3 regions of the Anaerosporomusa subterranea genome follow, and region 2 is predicted to be linked to each of the others. Evidence: riboswitches for the same ligand, from Rfam matches in the RefSeq annotation. Region 2 holds a riboswitch; each other region holds the start of a gene.
What was found. Region 2 has a riboswitch for cyclic di-GMP ahead of AXX12_RS02675 (hypothetical protein). Riboswitches for the same ligand answer to the same signal wherever they lie in the genome.
Positions count from the first base shown of each region.

Region 1: linked by a shared signal. The riboswitch ahead of AXX12_RS08195 (GGDEF domain-containing protein) and the one ahead of AXX12_RS02675 (hypothetical protein) in region 2 are both predicted to bind cyclic di-GMP.
Region 3: linked by a shared signal. The riboswitch ahead of AXX12_RS00070 (methyl-accepting chemotaxis protein) and the one ahead of AXX12_RS02675 (hypothetical protein) in region 2 are both predicted to bind cyclic di-GMP.

Region 1 is NZ_LSGP01000017.1:139,010-142,248, forward strand. It holds gene AXX12_RS08185 (methyl-accepting chemotaxis protein) at 1-548, opposite strand, end outside; gene AXX12_RS08190 (YigZ family protein) at 751-1,389, shown strand; cyclic di-GMP riboswitch class I at 1,467-1,551, shown strand; gene AXX12_RS08195 (GGDEF domain-containing protein) at 1,605-2,504, shown strand; gene AXX12_RS08200 (3'-5' exonuclease) at 2,543-3,088, shown strand; gene AXX12_RS08205 (sigma-70 family RNA polymerase sigma factor) at 3,149-3,239, opposite strand, start outside.
Region 2 is NZ_LSGP01000006.1:114,580-117,818, reverse strand. It holds gene AXX12_RS02685 (DUF2334 domain-containing protein) at 1-69, opposite strand, end outside; gene AXX12_RS02680 (GGDEF domain-containing protein) at 56-916, opposite strand; gene AXX12_RS02675 (hypothetical protein) at 903-1,967, opposite strand; cyclic di-GMP riboswitch class I at 2,128-2,215, opposite strand; gene AXX12_RS02670 (sensor domain-containing diguanylate cyclase) at 2,437-3,239, opposite strand, start outside.
Region 3 is NZ_LSGP01000001.1:18,356-21,594, reverse strand. It holds gene AXX12_RS00075 (CsgG/HfaB family protein) at 159-1,037, opposite strand; partial or broken gene AXX12_RS00070 (methyl-accepting chemotaxis protein) at 1,316-1,570, opposite strand; cyclic di-GMP riboswitch class I at 1,722-1,806, opposite strand; gene AXX12_RS00065 (CaiB/BaiF CoA transferase family protein) at 1,847-3,025, opposite strand; gene AXX12_RS00060 (LytR/AlgR family response regulator transcription factor) at 3,188-3,239, opposite strand, start outside.

The DNA of each region.
Region 1 (3,239 bases), on a different contig from region 2:
ATTCTTTGTATCTTGTCTCCAGCAGTAACATTTTCTTTGGTGCGCAGATGCATACGCTCTGTTAGGAAGGTTACGGTATCAATCATCGTTTTATCAGCTGCTTCAACCTTTGCTTTTGCCGCGGCTACAGCAGCTAAAGCATCGGTTTGTCCTTTAGTCTTTCTGAGGAGAATCCCTTGATCAGAGACTTGATGATAGTCGGCAAGCACGTTCTTAAGAGCAGTTACCTTCTGCTTGCCTTCTGGTGTAATCAGCTTTTGTTCAAGGCTGGCTACCGTCTTGTCCATTCTTTGCCGGGACGAGTTGTAGTCCTGGACATACCTCTCATCAGCTGATAGAATAAAGCCGCGAACCAGTGCTGCTTGGTTGTTTAGTTCAATATTTAGATCCTTTACTTCAATTACCAGTGGCACGCTACGGGCGATAACTCCATCATAGCCAACCTGAACTGCGTCAATTTGGAAATAGGTGTAGATGCTAAGACCGGAAAAGGCTATCACGATCATGATGCAAACTGCTAGAATTTGTGTCCCAATGTTGATACGCATGCTGTCCTCCTGCAAAAGTAGTTTCTTGGAATACGGCTTAATAATTACATTGCTTAACGATTTAGATAACGAAATTCGACAGCAGAAAAGGAAAATCCTGCTTAATTTGTCAATAGTATAACAGAATGCTGAAGTGCTAATGGCTTCTAAGTAATTTAGGATATGCTTAATTCGCCATAGTATAACAGAATGAGGTGTCGCCGTGAGCATTCTCTTCCATACAGTCAAAGAACAAAGCAAAATTCGCATTGAGATTAACCGCTCACTATTCATCGGTCATGTTGCCCGCGTCGAATCAGAAGAAGCGGCGACTTCCTTTATCAACCAGGTAAAGAAAGCGCACCGGGATGCCAACCATAACTGCTCTGCCTATATTATCGGCAAACATTCAGACATACAAAAGGCGGATGATGACGGTGAACCCTCGGGTACAGCAGGTAAACCCATTCTCGAGGTTCTCAAAAAACAAAACCTAACCAATACAGTCATTGTTGTCACTCGTTATTTTGGTGGTATTAAGCTGGGAGCAGGCGGTCTGATCCGCGCTTACGGCAAGGCCGCTTCAGAAGCAGTCTGCGCTGCCGGCATTGTCGAGATGCAACCCCATCTGCGGCTAGCGGTCAACTGCGACTACTCCTTGCTGGCGATACTGGAAAACCATTTGCGGAATCACGGTTATACAGTCACAGACAAGACATTCAGCGAGCAGGCGACTCTCTATGTCTTACGACGACCTGATGACACTAGCTTTGACCAGCAGATCGCCGACTGGACGTCAGGTCTGGCAACCCTTCAGGAGGCGGGAGAGGAGTATGTGGAGGTTGCAGTATGGCTGAACTGAGGCGAATAATGCTATTGCAATTTTAAAAGAAGGAAATAGGGACAAAAAGAAGAATATTCTTAACAAGCCTTAATTTTAAACTCCATATGCAAACTTATCGAAAGGTAAGGACGCAAAGCCGTGGGTCTAAGAACATTTGTTTACGACTGCCAGGTTGCGAAGAACGCAAAATGGGAGTTTTTTATTATCCATTTTTTTAATCGGAGGCGGTTTTGATGGATTTTCCGAATTCGATTTGCAAAAATTTATTGGACAATTTTTATGAAGGTGTATATTTTCTTGACACAAGCAAGAAGGTAATCTACTGGAATAAGAGCGCTGAAAAAATAACTGGTTTTACCAGTGAGATAGCGCTTGCTAACTGCATCGATATGCTTGCGCATATCGATGAAAACGGCGATAATCTTTGTGAAGTCCGTTGTCCGGTAACACAGACGCTTAGTGATGGTATGATACGAGAAGAAGAAGTATTTTTCAGACATAAAGAGGGACATCGCGTTCCTGTATCTGTGCGAATAATCCCTATCAGAGATGAGACCGGGACTATTGTGGGGGCAGTAGAAGTTTTTGTGGATAACTCGCCACATGCCGCATTATACAGCGAATTAGAGCAACTAAAAGACAAAGCGAACATCGATAAACTTACCGCATTATTTACTCGCTCATACGGAGAATTTTTATTGAGTGCAAAAGTTTCTGAATGCCGAAAAGGCGGACAATCAATAGGGGTTTTATTTGCCGATATCGATAATTTTAAGAATGTTAATGATGTCTACGGACACGAAGTTGGCGATTTAGTACTAAAAATGGTGGCAAAAACGTTGGCTAGTAATGTTCGGAATGGCGACCATGTTATTCGGTGGGGCGGTGAAGAGATTATTATCCTGTTTTCTGGCTGCTTCGACAGTGTTAAGCTGGAACGTATCGCTAACAAACTCAGGGTTCTCGTCCAGCAGTCAGAAGTTAGAACTATGGAACAGACGATTACTGTCACGATCTCGATGGGAGCAACCTTAGCTAATGAGAATGATACCAACGAAACCATTGTCAAAAGGGCTGACGATTTGATGTATCAAAGTAAAAGGGCAGGACGAAACCGGGTGACAATTGGTTGATTATCGTAGAGCATTTAAATTGCGAGGGGAGGATTACGATGAACAGCCGCTCTACAAATAGCCGGACTCAGCCTGTTATCAGTCAAACGTTTACCGCCATCGACTTTGAAACTGCTAATCACCAAAGAAACAGTGCCTGCCAGTTGGGAATCGTTGTTGTTGAAAACGGAAATATTGTTGATACCCAATCCTGGTTAATTAAGCCGCCATCGACAACGTTTACCTTCACCGATATTCACGGGATTACATATGAGGTTGTAAAAAATCAGCCATCTTTTCAGGAACTGTGGCCAACTATTCAACCGTATATCGGCAACCAGATTCTGGCGGCCCACAATGCCACCTTTGATATCAGCGTACTGCGGGCAGTACTTAGCCATTACCGGCTGCCAGCGCCGGAGTTTCAGGTAATTGATTCGCTGGCAGTTGCCAGAAGAATCTGGCCTTGCTTGCCAAATCACAAGCTGAACACCGTCGCCAACCACCTGAACTTTCAGTTTCAACATCACGATGCCGCCAATGATGCCAGAGCTTGCGCGGAAATCATCTTGCAGGCGGCAAAGGAAGTCGCCGCATCTTTTTAAGAAATAAGCAGCCTGCATTTTGCTTTTCACATGTTGCAGGCTGTTGTTATTAGATAGCTATTAACTTAACATGCCAATCGTATAATTTTCGTTCTGCTGAACAACGTGCTGATAGATCTTCTTCTTTGCTCGTTGAATGGCATTGTCTACT
Region 2 (3,239 bases):
CAGGAAGCAAGCTGTGGTAAGTGCGACAAGTAAGAAAAGCACAATTGCTTTCTTACTAACCTCTGTCATACTTAAGTTCTCCTTTGGCTCTGTCGTATATCTCCAAAACATCTGTGTCACTTTCTCTAATACTGGCAATTCCGATGCTCGGTTTAATTCTGATTACTTTTTTGACGCCTTTGATCTCGGTTGCAATGGTATCTAACGCCTGGTGTAGTTTCTCAATGACAACTTTAGCTCCCTCTTCATTCGTTTCGGTTAGCACAATACTAAGCATATTTTCTTCGATTAAGGATTTGATATCTGAAATACGGGTCTGAGCAGTTATTTTCGTTGCTACTGCTTGTAGAATCTTTACGGAATCAATTTCTCCATAAATAATTTGCAATTCGTCAAAATTGGATATTTTTATCAGTAAAATCGAGAAATATGTTTTGTATCGTTTAGCCCGCAAAAATTCTTCGTCTAATTTCCTGAAAAATCCCTGATTGTTGTAAAAGCCTGTGGCAGCATCAAGAGTCACCAGCTTTTCCAGGCTTCTTTTATTTTCTAGTTCGCGTTTGTAAGTTGATACGGTCAACGTTAATTGACCTGATAATAAGCTGCTTAGCGGGTAAATAAATAACCAGACAATATAGGCAAAGTTAACTTCAGCAATTCTATGAATCATTATTTCATAAATAATATAGCTGCCATAGATAAACGTTAATACAATTGCTGCTATCAGGCCTCGCTGCAAACCGAGATTATACGTTAAAATCATATTGAAGATCATGGCGGCGACCAAAACAAACAGAGTTAAAGAGCCAATACTTGGTGCATAAAGTAAGGCAACGGCTGCGACTGCCAACACAAAGACCATAATTAAATTAAAGTAGATTCTATCTTGGCGTAAATACGTATCACTGGCTAACATCTGCTGCTTCCACCATCCTCAACATTAGTAGCGCCTCTAGTTGATCAAAAGCATAGACTAATCCGGTCGTGCTTTCACCAAACCCGCCCTGAAAAAACTCTTTGTCACTAATTTGAAATTCTAAGGTGCGGCGATAACATGCTTTAGCGGCCTCATTTTCGTTGTTAAGCGCCAGGAATCGTGCCGCCAGCGCATAGACTGCTGTGGATTCGTTTTGATCAACCGGTGTTCCGTTTAAATAATAATGATTAAAAACCTTTCCCTGCGTTACCTGATTCTTCAGAAAGGTCACCAAAGCACGGGTATCTCGGCCTGCGTTATAAGCATCAATTGCAGTGTATAAATTCTCGACCATGTTGATGGAAGAACCCCAAACGTACTGCTTAGTATGTATTTTGAATTTGATCGGATAAAAGCCATGCTTATTCTCCGGCATACTGAGCAGGATATCTTTGGCATGTTGATAAGGGACTAACCACTTGCCGTTAAACTGACTTAACTTTCGCAAGGTATCGACATCTAAGTAAAATAGCGGAACTACAGTCGCTTTTTGCTTTGCATTACCATCATAATACTCACAAGGAAAGCCATCTGTATCAATGTCAAATTGAAAAATTGTTTCAGAGACTTTTTCGAGTTGTTTATTATAGTTGCCAAGTTTTTTTTCGTTGGCAATAAAATAGGCTTTAACCAATCGTAAATCATCGACAAAGGCAGACGAAGCGTCGCCTTTTTTTGTAGTAACATCGATTTTCCAATAATAATAACCTGACGGGTCTTTAAAATACTTGTCTGCAAGCCCGGCATAATCATCAAATAGCTTTTTATTGCCAATTAAAGCAGCATACTCCATTGCCTGGCCCGTGGATTCCAACACACTATAAGACGCAGGCGATTTATCTTCGACCGAATAATAGATTAATCCCTGGGAGGTTTGCATTTTTGTCTGAAGAAAGTGGAGTCCCTGGCTTTCTGCCGGAGTTACTGTTTTGACAGCGGTTAGTTCTGTATTCGTCGCTTTGGGGGAAAATATAAAGTGTATACTAATCATAACTACCAGAGTAAGGAAGAATAATGTCTTCTTTTGCGTAAGATTCCCTCCCTTTTGCTATTTCTGCAGATTTAATTCTACTATTCGTTTTAACAGTTTTATCGCCATAAATAGTATCTTTTCCATAAAAAATTGCCTGGTTGCATTTATAATACACTTTAAATGCAACCAGGCAATCATAGACTTAAATCGTCCTTAGACCCACGGCTTTGCGTCCCTTCTTTTCAAAAGGTTTGCCAATGTATATCTTGTTATACTTTTTAGCATGTATATTATACAATTATTTTGAAATTTTAGGATGAATAAGATAAACTTTTGCGATAAGATTCTTCATAGTAAAAGAGAATCCCTCTAATTTGATAATATAATACAATCCGGATTTTTCCCCACTGCCCAATATTAAAAGTCGTTCGCTGATTTATTTGTTTGCCTCCACGGGATTTTGTTGAGCAGGCCGATTTTGGCTTCGCTACCGACCCCACCTGATTTTGTCAATGCTGCGTACTTTTTGTCGACAGTGGCGAGATTTCTGCTTATACATGGCATCATCCGCTATGCTCAATAAGCTGTCAGCATCAGTTTCCATCCAGCTCTCTATCGCGATCAAGCCGATACTCACGCCCATGATGAAAGGTTTATCTAACGATGAGGCAATGGTTTCCACTTGCTGCTGAAGGCGCCAAATCGTCTGTTCGGCATAATGTCGCGAGCATTGGGTGAAGATTACGGCAAATTCATCGCCGCCGACCCTGCCGGCAATGTCGGTTTTACGCAACGCCTTGCGGAGAAGAGATGTGAACGTCTTGATATACCAATCTCCTTCCCGGTGGCCATAGGTATCGTTGACCTTTTTCAAATCGTCCAAGTCCATAAAGGCTAGAAGAAACTCGCTTTCTTCTTCCTTCGATTTTAGCAATGTTGATTCCAAGCTTTCCCGGAATGCACGGCGATTTAATAATCCGGTCATATCATCCCTGGCGGCAAGCTGTTCCAACAGTTTGATCCGGCTGTATTTCTCAGTACTATCTATTAAACTGAGCAGCAGATGCGGCGTTCCGGCAAAATCTATCTGTGCAGCATAGACAATGACAGTCAGCTGCTGCTCTCGCCGTTGCATCGATAATTCCGTCTCAGGGATGTCATTTCCCTGTAGACAATGCACCCAGGCAATATACTCTTCATGCTCAGTGTCAAAGATGTCAGTTAGCAGCTTTATCGGATCTGCTCCGTCCGTAATATCCAAAAATTTAGCGGCGGCTTGGTTTAAGCGCA
Region 3 (3,239 bases), on a different contig from region 2:
TCGACCTGATTCAAACAGGGAGGCCGTTCGGAATAATCCAAGATATTAAGAAAATCCCGCGACCTACTTTAGGTCACGGGATTGCCGCCTTCATAAGTCAATGTAAAATGGGACTCCACTCTAAGGTGCCACAAAAAAGGTAGGCTACGTCCGTTCTTTTAGGGCAAAGTTACTCTCATGCCTTGCTGGATACTATCAGCGCTACCGGAAATTACTTCACAGATAGAAATCTTCTCCTTAACAGATACTACGCGAATCCGCGCCGTTTCTGTTACCATTTCATCAAGTACTTCACCGGTAGTTGGATCTCTCAATACTTCAAAGGAACCGACTATAAATTCTTGACCGTTAATAATACCTTCACGATTGCCTCGATTAATATAAATGTTGCCATTATTATTCATAACCACAGTACCAGTCCATCTAATCTTGGGTAATTGTGTTATCATCCAATCCACGCCTTGGGTAGCGGCATTTTCAACAGCCTTCCCCAGATTTTCCGCACCATAATTGCCAAAGACAGCGCCACGACCGCCAACAACCATACCGCCTTTTACTGCTTTGCCGACAACACTCTTAGAGGCTAACACTTGCCCGGTACCGGCCTCAACAACATACATAGTTATGTTGATCTCAGACTTCGAGTTAGTACCACCAAGATAAAGACCATGGATACCAATGCCACCGGCTTGGCCTCCCGTATTTTGTACATGGGTTATAACTCCTTTTACTAAGAGCTGCGCCGGAATTGCATGAGGATTAGAGTTGCGTTCACTCATCGCTTCCTGACGCATATCATTCTCAGCAAGTACGATAAACCTTCCAGACTGATTAAGAATATCTGTCAAAACAGCACCCCATGCATCGCCTAGACTGAATTGACCTGACCAGTTAGATCGATTTTCAAATTTCGATACAACAATCGTGTACTTCAAACCATTATCTGCTGCCGCGACTGGTTGTGGAAGACTACAACCAATAAATATAATGAAAACACCCATCAAAAGCAATAACTTAGACTTGATATAATGTTTCACTTGCATCCCTCCAAATATTATATTCCAAATAATTCCATACAATTTTATAAATCCCTTTTTTTGCAAAAGCAATCGTCAAACTAGCACGGTGCCTGCAACCTATATATATTATCAGCAATAGATATCAATGCCCTTTTATCACGTTCCTTTTCACTACCAATGTCTCAACTTAACTGCCAGTTCCCAGATAACCATTGTTTTCCTTAAAAATCAAGCGCCACGAGTTACCTCGTGGCGCTTGATTTGTTTTATTTATTACTTGATTTCTCCGATCAAAATTAAACCCGAAATTTACTAACAGCTTCCCGGAGGTCCATCGCCAAGCGGGCAAGGCTCTGGCTGGAGGAGGCGATTTCTTCCATTGATGCCGACTGCTCCTCGGTGGCTGCCGATACTGTCTCGGCTTCTCCAGATGCCTTTTTACTCAAGTTATCAATCTGATTCACTGCTGTGACAATTTGTTGGCTGCCGATAGCCATCTGTTCAATAGCAGTAGAGATTTCCTTTATCTGGTCAGATACTTGGGTTACTAATGGAGTTTGAACGCTTTTATTATTCATTGCTATAAACTCCAAACGGTAACAGCAGTTCTAAGCATTCAGGGATTGTCTGCGTTGCACCACCTCAAAAATTTCAATCTCAGCATAAAATAAGACCAGGCCAATGCCTGGTCTTATTTTATGCAATGGCAACCTGGCAATCATAGGAAAACTCCCTTAGACCCACGGCTTTGCGTCCTTATCTTTCGATAAGTTTGCCAAACATCTTCATATTTTGGTGTTTATATTATTTTAGCATTATCACTATTTCTACTTAGCGCTAAAGAATTCTCTGGTCTTTGATTCATCCCATCCTAGCATCTCTTTTAGGATTTCCTCTGTATGCTGACCCAAGAGCGGTGCCGGGGTGTCAACCGAACCAGGTGTTGCCGAGAACTTGATCGGCACTCCAGGAACTTTCATATGACCAGCAATCGGATGTTCAAGTTCTACGATCATTTCACGGGCTTTGATCTGCGGATCATTAATGACTTTGTCAACAGTGTTGATTGGCGCGCATGGAACTCCTGCTGTTTCCAATGCTTCCATCCATTGATCAATCGTCTTAACCTTGAAAACAGCATCGAGAATAACTTTAAGTTCGTTTACATGCTGAGTCCGCTTTAAGTTGGTGTTAAAACGTTCATCTGCCATCAGATCAGTACGTTCGAGAAGATTGCAGAGCTTTTCCCACAAACGATCATTGCCAGCGCCGACAATGATATGACCGTCTTTTGCCGTATAGGCTGCAAACGGGGTGATGGACGGATGGCGGTTGCCAATCGGCTGAGGTACTTCGCCGCTAACCAAATAACGGGAAATTGCGTTTTCGAGCACTGCTACCTGGCAGTCGAGCATACCGACATCAACTTTCTGGCCTTCACCGGTACGTTCAAGATGGTGAAGGGCCATCATAACGCCAATGGCGGTGAACAGTCCGGCAATAATATCGCCAACCGATGCGCCGACCCGTGTCGGTTCGCCGCCTTCCGGACCAGTGACGCTCATGATACCGCCCATTGCTTGTACAATGATATCATAGGCAGGTTTATGCACATATGGGCCAGTCTGGCCAAAGCCTGAGCAAGCAGCATAAATCAGGTTTGGTTTGATTTTCTGCAATTCTTCATAGCCAAGTCCAAATTTCTCCATCGTTCCAGGGCGATAGTTTTCAACAACCACATCCGCTTGCTTGACCATTTCTTTGAAAAGATCACAATCTTCCTGGCGTTTGAAATTCAGAACCATTGACCGCTTATTCCGGTTAAGGCTCATAAAGTAAGCGCTTTCTTTGCCGATAAACGGGCCATAGGCACGTGAATCGTCACCGACTTTCGGTGGCTCAATTTTTATAACATCCGCACCGTAGTCAGCTAACATCATAGTGCAATACGGACCAGCTAACACCCGGCTCAAATCCAATACGCGAATTCCCTGCAAAGGTTTCATAAACAACTACTCCTTCTCTCTGTAAAATAACTAAATATTTCAATATCGGTTCGCTATAATCATAATAAGCTATTTAGCAGGGAAAATACTAATAATCGCTGCAAGATAACAAAAAACGAGCCTCAAAGGCCCGTTTTTTGTTCCCTAAAATCACTTATTCAACTAGATGCCCATTGCTCTTTTAAATTCTTGGATGAAATGCTTGGCTACCGGT